DNA from 3 places in the Lelliottia sp. RD5 genome. Region 3 is predicted to be linked to each of the others. Evidence: predicted binding sites of a transcription regulator. Region 3 holds the regulator's gene; each other region holds the start of a gene.
What was found. The regulator Fur, encoded in region 3, represses iron uptake genes when iron is present. The targets are predictions, from matches to a motif close to ATAATAATGAGAACNACTATCAA.
Positions count from the first base shown of each region.

Region 1: fepD (Fe(3+)-siderophore ABC transporter permease) is a predicted target of Fur. The motif match lies at 1,904-1,926, and genes of this name have one in related genera.
Region 2: AC0LWE_RS11750 (Nramp family divalent metal transporter) is a predicted target of Fur. The motif match lies at 1,550-1,572, and genes of this name have one in related genera.

Region 1 covers NZ_JBVYHQ010000004.1:319,907-323,030, reverse strand. The annotation lists gene fepB (Fe2+-enterobactin ABC transporter substrate-binding protein) at 1-253, shown strand, start outside; gene entS (enterobactin transporter EntS) at 458-1,705, opposite strand; gene fepD (Fe(3+)-siderophore ABC transporter permease) at 1,942-2,946, shown strand; gene fepG (iron-enterobactin ABC transporter permease) at 2,943-3,124, shown strand, end outside.
Region 2 covers NZ_JBVYHQ010000003.1:159,891-163,014, reverse strand. The annotation lists gene AC0LWE_RS11755 (DUF2502 domain-containing protein) at 1-207, shown strand, start outside; gene AC0LWE_RS11750 (Nramp family divalent metal transporter) at 271-1,509, opposite strand; gene nupC (nucleoside permease NupC) at 1,862-3,049, shown strand; gene AC0LWE_RS11740 (sensor domain-containing phosphodiesterase) at 3,089-3,124, opposite strand, start outside.
Region 3 covers NZ_JBVYHQ010000001.1:1,472,891-1,476,014, forward strand. The annotation lists gene ybfF (esterase) at 1-311, shown strand, start outside; gene ybfE (LexA regulated protein) at 440-727, shown strand; gene fldA (flavodoxin FldA) at 885-1,415, shown strand; gene fur (ferric iron uptake transcriptional regulator) at 1,707-2,153, shown strand; gene chiQ (ChiQ/YbfN family lipoprotein) at 2,288-2,617, opposite strand; gene chiP (chitoporin ChiP) at 2,671-3,124, opposite strand, start outside.

The DNA.
Region 1 (3,124 bases), on a different contig from region 3:
AAAGAGCCAGGGTAAACGCCACGACATTATCCAGTTGGGTGGTGAGAATCTGGCGGCAGGGCTGAATGGACAAGGGCTATTTTTGTTTGCGGGCGACCAGAAAGATGTCGATGCGATCTACGCTAATCCGCTGCTGGCGCATCTGCCTGCGGTGCAAAACAAACGCGTCTGGGCGCTGGGTACGGAGACCTTCCGCCTGGATTATTACAGCGCCATTCTGGTGCTGGAACGTGTAAACGCGTTGTTCAAGTAAATACGAAATATACCCTCTCCTTTTTTGGGTGAGGGCATCGGGCTGAAAAGTAAAAACAAAACGGCAACTGGATTGCCGTTTTAGTCTTTTCTCCCTCTTCCTGTGGGAGAAGGTATCAAGCCGCGCAAGGTAAAAAAAACGGCAACTCAGTTGCCGTTTTAGTGTTGTCTTCCTCTCACCAGGGAGAGGACCGGGGAGAGGGCATCAGGCCGCACTATCCTTCAACACCACTTCCTGACGGAATCGGCGCAGCTCCGCCAGGGTTATCAGCAAAATCACACCGACAATCGCCAGCACAAATCCACTGCTGCTGGCTGATGCCACCGGCGTCATAATCACGCCAAGCCCGCCCAGGATCGCCGCCCCAATCGCATCGCCCGTCACGTTCTGCGCCGTCCATAAACCGTTGATGCGCCCCAGCATCCCTTCCGGCGTTTGCGTCTGAATCAGGGTGTATTGCAGCAACGAACTCACTGCGCTCAGCCAGCCAAACAGCGCCAGGCACACCACGCCCAGCGCCCAAAACGGCATCAGGCTAAAGAAAGCGATGGCGATAAACGAGGCGACGGTTGCAGAGAGCATAATCAGCCCCGGGCGCGCACTGTGTGCCAGATTGCCACTGGTCAGCGCGCCAAATGCCGCACCGAGTGGGATCGCCGCATACAGCAGGCCAATTTGCGAGGCGCTCATTTGCCACTCCATCGCCAGCGCCGGATAGAGCACGCGCACCGCACTCGCCATCGTCAGCAGCCCGCCCAGCAGGGCGATGCCGCCAATCAGCGGATTGCTAAACAGAAAACGAATTGCCGCCATCAACGATTTCAACGGGTGTTCGCGCGGCTGCGGCGGGGGCGGCAAAAGCGGCAAGCGCAGCAGGGTTAACGTGGTGATAAAGGTTCCCGCTGCCGCTAAACCGTAGTTCCACGCCACGTTGCCGGTCGCCAGCAACAGGCCGCCAACCATCGGTGAAATCACCGATCCGAGACGTACGGTGAGCATGGTGATCGCCCCCGCCTGCATCAGATTTTCTCGCCCAACCAGCGCAGGCGTAGCCGCCAGAAGTGCCGTCACGCCCAGCGAGGCGAAGAAGCCGTCCCATAATCCCAGCGCATAAATCGCGATCAGCGACGGCTCCGGCAGCATGGCGTTCAGGCACAGGCCAATAAAGCCAACGCCGCACGTCCCGCGCGCCAGCAGAATCAATTTTTTACGCTCGTGGCGATCCGCCAGCACCCCGCCGACCATTAGCCCAATAAACATCGCGCTGCCCGTTAAGGTCACAGACAAACCAACCAGCCAGCTGGATTGCGTCATGGCCTGGATTTGCACCGGTACGGCAACGCCGAGCAGTCCGAGGGATAAAATGGAGATGAAACGCGCGATAAAAACGGCGCGAAACGCCGGATGCGTCTTGAGAAGGCTGAGATTGAGCAGCCAGGATTTTTGATTCATGACAAGGCCTTGAGATCTATCAATACCCTAAATAATTCAAGTTGCAGGAAGGCGGCGACACAGGAAATCCCCGGAAAATTACTTTGGTAAATGACCGGGGTGAGCGGGGAAAGCCAACGCGCCTGCAGCGTGAAGTATGACGGGTATATCTACCAATTTTATGGTGGCACATGCTAACATAGCCAAATAAGATAGATAACGATAATTACTATCATTATCAAATCATGGACGTTGCTATGTTGTCTTCTCCTCTCGCGGTACGCGCCGTTGCGGTGCCCTTTTTGTTGTTGCTGTTAATTCTTGCTATGGCACTCAGCCTGCTGGTTGGCGCGAAACCGCTGCCTGCATCCGTCATTTTTGACGCGCTTTCCGGAACATGCCAAAGCGCCGACTGTACGATTGTGCTCGACGCACGACTGCCGCGCACGCTCGCCGGATTGCTGGCGGGTGCGGCGCTTGGCCTGGCGGGAGCACTTATGCAAACGCTGACCCGTAATCCGCTGGCCGATCCCGGTATTCTGGGCGTCAACGCGGGGGCCAGTTTTGCGATTGTGCTCGGCGCGGCGCTGTTTGGACTCTCCTCCCCAACCGAACAACTGGTGATGGCATTTTGCGGCGCGCTTGCCGCATCGTTGCTTGTCGCCTTTACCGGCAGTCAGGGTGGCGGCCAGCTAAGCCCGGTACGCCTGACGCTGGCAGGCGTGGCGCTCGGCGCGGTGCTTGAAGGGTTATCGAGCGGCATTGCGCTGCTGAATCCCGATGTCTGGGATCAGCTACGCTTCTGGCAAGCCGGATCGCTGGATATCCGTACGCTACAAACGTTGCACATTGTCACGATCCCGGTGCTTATCGCCGCTATCGTTGCACTCTTTTTAAGCCGTGCACTCAACAGCCTGAGCCTCGGCAGCGACACCGCCACCGCCCTCGGTAGCCGCGTGGCACGTACCCAGTTGATTGGATTATTAACGATCACCGTATTGTGCGGCAGCGCGACGGCGGTCGTTGGGCCGATTGCGTTTATTGGCCTCATGATGCCGCATATGGCACGCTGGCTGGTGGGGGCCGATCACCGCTGGTCGCTCCCTGTCACGCTGCTGGCGACGCCGGTTCTGCTGCTTTTTGCCGATATTATTGGTCGTGTGCTGGTGCCGGGCGAGCTGCGCGTTTCGGTGGTCAGTGCGTTTATTGGCGCGCCGGTGCTGATTTTCCTGGTTCGCCGTAAGCGTGGAGGTGGGCTGTGATAACCCCTTCCCGCCGATTAGTCAGCACGTGCCTGCTGCTGGTACTCGCCAGCCTCATGGCCGCCGTCTGGAGTTTGCGCAGCGGTGCGGTCACGCTCGATTTTATGCAGGTTTTTGACGCCTTCACCGGCAGCGCGCCGCGTAATATCACGATGGTCGTCACCGAATGGCGTTTACC
Region 2 (3,124 bases), on a different contig from region 3:
CGCGACCGTGATTACTGGCACCGTAACTACGAATGGCGTCAAAACCGCTGGTGGAGACATGATAATGGTCGTCACCGTGGTTGGGATAACCGCAAGGCGTACGAACGTGGCTACCGTGAAGGCTGGAGCGATCGTGATGACCGTCGCGGACCTCGGGGCCATGGACGAGGTCACGATCGTGGGCACGGACACGGGCATCGCCACTAATATCGTCACCGCAAAAAAGGAGCCATCAGGCTCCTTTTTCATGCTTATTTCAGTCTGGTTGTCTTACAACCCCAGCAGCGTGCCAATCAGCAGCCACAGGTTCAGCGCCACCACCAGTACCACGATCATCCATCCGATACGTTTAACCAGCGTCGAATTGACCAAATCACCCATCAGCGATTGATTGCCTGTAAAAATCAGCAGCGGTACCAGCGCCAGTGCGATACCAAAGCTCAGCAATACCTGACTCATCACCAAAATTCGGGTGGGGTCCAGCCCCATCAGAATGACGATAAATGAAGGCATCATGGTGACGGAGCGGCGTACCCACAGCGGAATGTGGAAACGCACGAAGCCCTGCATAACGACCTGCCCTGCCAGCGTACCGACCACCGTCGATGAAAGCCCCGCGGCGACCAGGCTTAGACCAAAAATGGTTGCTGCCGCATGGCTCAGCAGCGGTTCCAGCGTCAGATACGCCTGATCAAGATCGGCAACGCCGGTGTGACCGTTAAAATGAAACGCCGCTGCAGCAGTCGCCATCATGGCAAGATTAACGAATCCGGCGATCGTCATCGCAATACCCACATCCCATTTGGTTGCCGAATAGCGTTCCTGCCGGGTGCCATCATGCGCATTTTGCGTCAACGACGAGTGGAGATAGATAACATGCGGCATGATCGTCGCGCCCAGAACACCGGCTGCCAGAAACACAGCTTCCGAGGTTGGCAGGCTGGGTATTGCCATACCTTTGCTCAACTGCACCAGATTCGGCTGCGAAAACACGAGCTCAACAATATACGCTGCCGCAACGAATAACAGCAGACCGCCGATGACCAGTTCCAGCGGTTTTTGCCCCCGCCGCTGCAACATCAGAATAAGGAAAGTGGCAATCCCCGTCAGTACTGCGCCCTGAAGGAGCGAAACGCCGAGGATCAGTTTGAAACCTATGGCCGCGCCAATAAATTCCGCGAGATCGGTCGCCATCGCGATGATTTCCGCCTGAACCCAGTAAAACCATACGACCGGGCGGGGATAATGATCGCGAATTTGTTCCGCCAGGTTTTTTCCCGTCGCGATCCCAAGCTTCGCGGATAACACTTGAATCAGCATCGCCATCAGGTTTGCCCACACGACAACCCACAGCAATTTATAGCCGAAGCTGGCCCCAGCCTGAATATTGGTCGCAAAGTTACCTGGATCAATGTAACCAATCGCAGCAATGAACGCCGGTCCCATTAATGCGAACCGCAACTTGCGCGCTGCTCTACCACTGCTACCCTCAACGCGACTGTTATTCATTTCTACCTCTGCAGATATAGCCTTTGCTATGTTTCATGCTATCAAAACGAGAATGATTATCAAGATCATTTAAATGGGTTATAGCGATTTCATTGATAGTGAAGAACAATAGCAAGGCAGGACGTTTTGGAATTATTAGAACCAACAGCGAAAGTGAATCATCTTTTGTGAAGCCTAGCACACAAACGTAACTTTTCACTCATTTACATAACATAACAGAAATGTATGGTTGATCACTATTTTTGAGACTCGTCACAGGATGTAACTATAGTGTGGTCTTGATCTCGTTTTCTTTGCACTTGTTACATAGAATGTGCACGGAAATTAAACCTGCCTCATATTTGGAGCAAATATGGACCGCGTCCTTCATTTTGTCCTGGCACTTGTTGTCGTTACTGCACTTGCATTGCTGGTCAGCACTGACCGCAAAAACATTCGTATTCGCTATGTTATACAACTGCTCGTCATTGAAGTTTTACTTGCGTGGTTCTTCCTGAACTCCAACATTGGCCTTGGTTTCGTCAGAGGCTTTTCCGAAATGTTCGAAAAACTGCTCGGATTTGCTAACGAAGGGACCAACTTCGTCTTTGGCAGTATGAACGATCAAGGTCTGGCATTCTTCTTCCTGAAAGTGCTGTGCCCAATCGTCTTTATCTCTGCACTGATCGGTATTCTGCAGCACATTCGTGTTCTGCCAGTGATTATCCGCGCAATTGGCTTCCTGTTATCCAAAGTCAACGGTATGGGTAAACTGGAGTCTTTCAACGCCGTCAGCTCCCTGATTCTGGGCCAGTCTGAGAACTTTATCGCGTATAAAGATATCCTGGGCAAAATGTCTCGCAACCGCATGTACACCATGGCGGCAACCGCAATGTCGACTGTATCCATGTCTATCGTGGGTGCATACATGACGATGCTGGAACCGAAATACGTGGTCGCAGCGCTGGTTCTGAACATGTTCAGCACCTTTATCGTTCTGTCCCTGATCAACCCTTACCGCGTTGATGCCAGCGAAGAAAATATCCAGATGTCTAACCTGCACGAAGGCCAGAGCTTCTTCGAAATGCTGGGTGAATACATTCTGGCTGGCTTTAAAGTTGCCATTATCGTTGCTGCCATGTTGATCGGTTTTATCGCGCTGATCGCTGCGTTGAACGCCCTGTTCGCTGCCGTACTGGGCATCTCCTTCCAGGGGATTCTGGGTTACATCTTCTACCCGATTGCCTGGGTAATGGGTGTTCCGGCGCATGAAGCACTGCAGGTCGGTAGTATTATGGCCACCAAACTGGTTTCCAACGAATTCGTTGCGATGATGGATCTGCAGAAAATTGCCAGCACGCTCTCCCCGCGCGCAGAAGGCATTCTGTCAGTCTTCCTGGTGTCCTTCGCTAACTTCTCTTCAATCGGTATTATCGCAGGCGCGATTAAAGGCCTGAACGAAGAGCAAGGAAACGTGGTTTCCCGCTTTGGTCTGAAACTGGTTTATGGTTCAACTCTGGTGAGCGTGCTGTCTGCGTCTATCGCAGCCTTGGTACTGTAATCAGAAGAAAAAACCGGAGGTGCTAAGCCTCCGGTTTTTTTATGCCTGTAATTCCTCAATCGGGCGTGGCTTCCC
Region 3 (3,124 bases):
AAGAAGGCGTGGTGCAGTTTCTGCTGAAGTCGTTCGTCGAGGGCGCGTGGCGGTTTAACGTCCCGGTTCTGTGGGATCAATACGATAACATTGTTGGCTGGCAGCCAATTCCAGCCTGGCAGGCCCCTACGCTCTTTATTCGCGGCGGCAATTCACCGTATGTCACAGAAGCCTATCGCGATACGCTGCTGGCGCAATTCCCGCAGGCGCGTGCGCATGTGATTGCCGGTGCAGGCCACTGGGTTCACGCCGAAAAACCGGACGCGGTGCTGCGCGCCATCCGCCGTTATCTCTCTGAGAACGCGATTTGATTAAAATGTCAGCGACTGGACACCTGTTGGCCTCCAGTCGTTGGCGTGCTGATATCAGTAATGTATGATGTCGCGCTCATCGCCCCGGCAATAGCAGGGCCGCTCGTTTTCCCCGAAGTCTCTGAATCATGGCCAAAGAACAAACGGACCGTACGACATTAGATCTGTTCGCGACTGAACGTCGACCGGGACGACCTAAAACCAATCCGCTTTCGCGCGATGAACAGTTGCGCATCAATAAGCGAAACCAGCTTAAACGCGACAAAAGTCGTGGGCTTAAACGCGTCGAGTTAAAACTCAATGCGGACGCAGTCGACGCCCTAAGCGAACTGGCTGAGGCCCGTGAAATCAGCCGCAGCGAGCTGATCGAAGAGATGCTTATGCTGCAACTGCAGGCATTGCGCCATTCACAGTAAAAGTCTGAAAAATCGCCCTTACCCCACTTTCATGTAGCACAGAGTGCAGTCCCGCGTGATAGCTGTTTCCGCTGACTTCTCTGTTCTGCTATGATTGCCCTTATCCGTGGACAATTTGTGCCACCATACCATTAAGTTTCAAGAGGTTATTTTACTCATGGCAATCATCGGCATTTTCTTCGGCAGCGATACCGGTAATACCGAAAACATCGCAAAAAACATTCAAAAACAGCTAGGTAAAGACGTTGCCGACGTCCATGACATTGCGAAGAGCAGTAAAGAAGATCTCGAAGGTTACGATATTCTGCTGCTGGGCATTCCAACCTGGTACTACGGCGAAGCACAGTGTGACTGGGACGATTTCTTCCCAACGCTGGAAGAAGTCGACTTTAACGGTAAGCTGGTCGCGCTGTTCGGTTGCGGTGACCAGGAAGATTACGCAGAGTACTTCTGTGATGCGCTGGGCACCATTCGCGACATCATCGAACCGCGCGGCGCGGCGATTGTCGGTCATTGGCCAACGGCGGGTTATCACTTTGAAGCGTCTAAAGGCCTTGCGGATGACGATCATTTTGTGGGCCTGGCGATTGACGAAGACCGTCAACCAGAACTCACCGCAGAACGCGTAGACAAATGGGTTAAGCAGATCCGCGAAGAACTTCACCTCGACGATATCCTGAATGCCTGATTGATCGTGCGGCGCTGCAAAACTGTTGCGCCGCATTGATAGGTAATTCCAATTAAAATAATTGCTACAAATTTTTAACTTTTGCTTTCATACCTGTACAATATCCCAGGTTAAAGTGGATGCCTTCGCTCAACTTTGTTGGCGATACCACGTTTTTATAAGCATACTTTGCTTGAGACTTGCAGTTTTCATTTAGGCATGGCAGTTCTATAATGAAACGCATTATCCCAAGTGCATTTTCTGTCACTTCTTCTTTAGAAGTGAATCGTTTAGCAACAGGACAGATTCCGCATGACTGACAACAATACCGCATTAAAGAAGGCTGGCCTGAAAGTTACGCTTCCTCGTTTAAAAATTCTGGAAGTACTGCAAGGGCCGGACAATCACCATGTCAGTGCGGAAGACTTGTATAAACGTCTGATCGACATGGGCGAAGAGATTGGCCTGGCGACCGTTTATCGCGTTCTGAACCAATTTGATGACGCCGGGATTGTCACCCGTCATAATTTTGAAGGCGGTAAATCCGTTTTCGAACTGACACAACAGCATCACCACGATCACCTCATCTGCCTGGATTGCGGCAAGGTGATTGAATTTAGCGATGAATCTATCGAATCTCGTCAGCGTGAGATTGCCACTCGTCATGGTATCCGTCTGACCAACCACAGCCTGTACCTCTACGGTCACTGTGCTGAAGGCGATTGCCGCGAAAACGATCACGCGCACGACACCAAATAATCGTCTTGCATACTCTGAGCCAACCTGACGGTTGGCTTTTTTTTGCCTGCTAGACCTGCTAAAAATAAAAAACCCGGTTGTGCGCCATCCAACTCGCATCAGGATGGCGCACAACCGGGCGTGGCAAAAGAGAATTACTTAGTGTTATTGCTGCGAATCTCCTGCCAGATCTTGTCACAACGCTTTGCCACTTCCTGATCATTGCCGGTTTGACGCGCCTGAATACAGGCCTGGTAATCCAGCACCCGCACATTTTCCTGCGTCGCAAACTGCTCGTGCGCTTTCTCTTTTTTCAGCACATTCAGCACGCTCTGGCAGGCTTCAATTTTTTCTGGCGATCCTTCGGCGGTGTTAATACAGGCGCTGTAGGCCTCTTTCAGTCGTGAGTCTTCTTTTGGTGCTTGCGGCTGTGCGCAGGCGACCAGTCCCGATGCAAGCATCGCGACGATAACACATTTTTTCAACATATCAGTCTCCATTCCGGCGGGATGGGGGAATCATCCCGCCGGCGTGTTCATCAGAAAATGGTGAAGGGTGCGATGACCATGAATTTCACGTCACGCTCGTCCTGGAAGATGTTGCCGTAACCGCCCGAGTAGCTTGGAATGTCGGAATGGTTGTCGTATTGAGTGAAGTGCAGTTTAAACATCGTGCCCTTCGCGCGACCGTCCTGAAGGGTGTAGATGGCATCGAGGCTGTATGAGGATTCTTTCAGGCGATAGTTCGGATCGTAGTAAGCGTCCGGCGTCGCCATATCCGCAGGTTTTGCGTCCCATGCATACGCGTAAGATGCGCCAACTGCCCAGCCCGGCAGATTCCAGTTTTTCAGGTCATACATGGCACCGAAGAATACGGCTTTCTCGCCATCGGCGTTGAAATCCGAACGGTTATCCCACCAGATATCCAGGCGACCATTTGAAGATGCGTAGGTCGGCGTCATACGCTGCAGGAAGTAGCCCTGCTGACCTTCG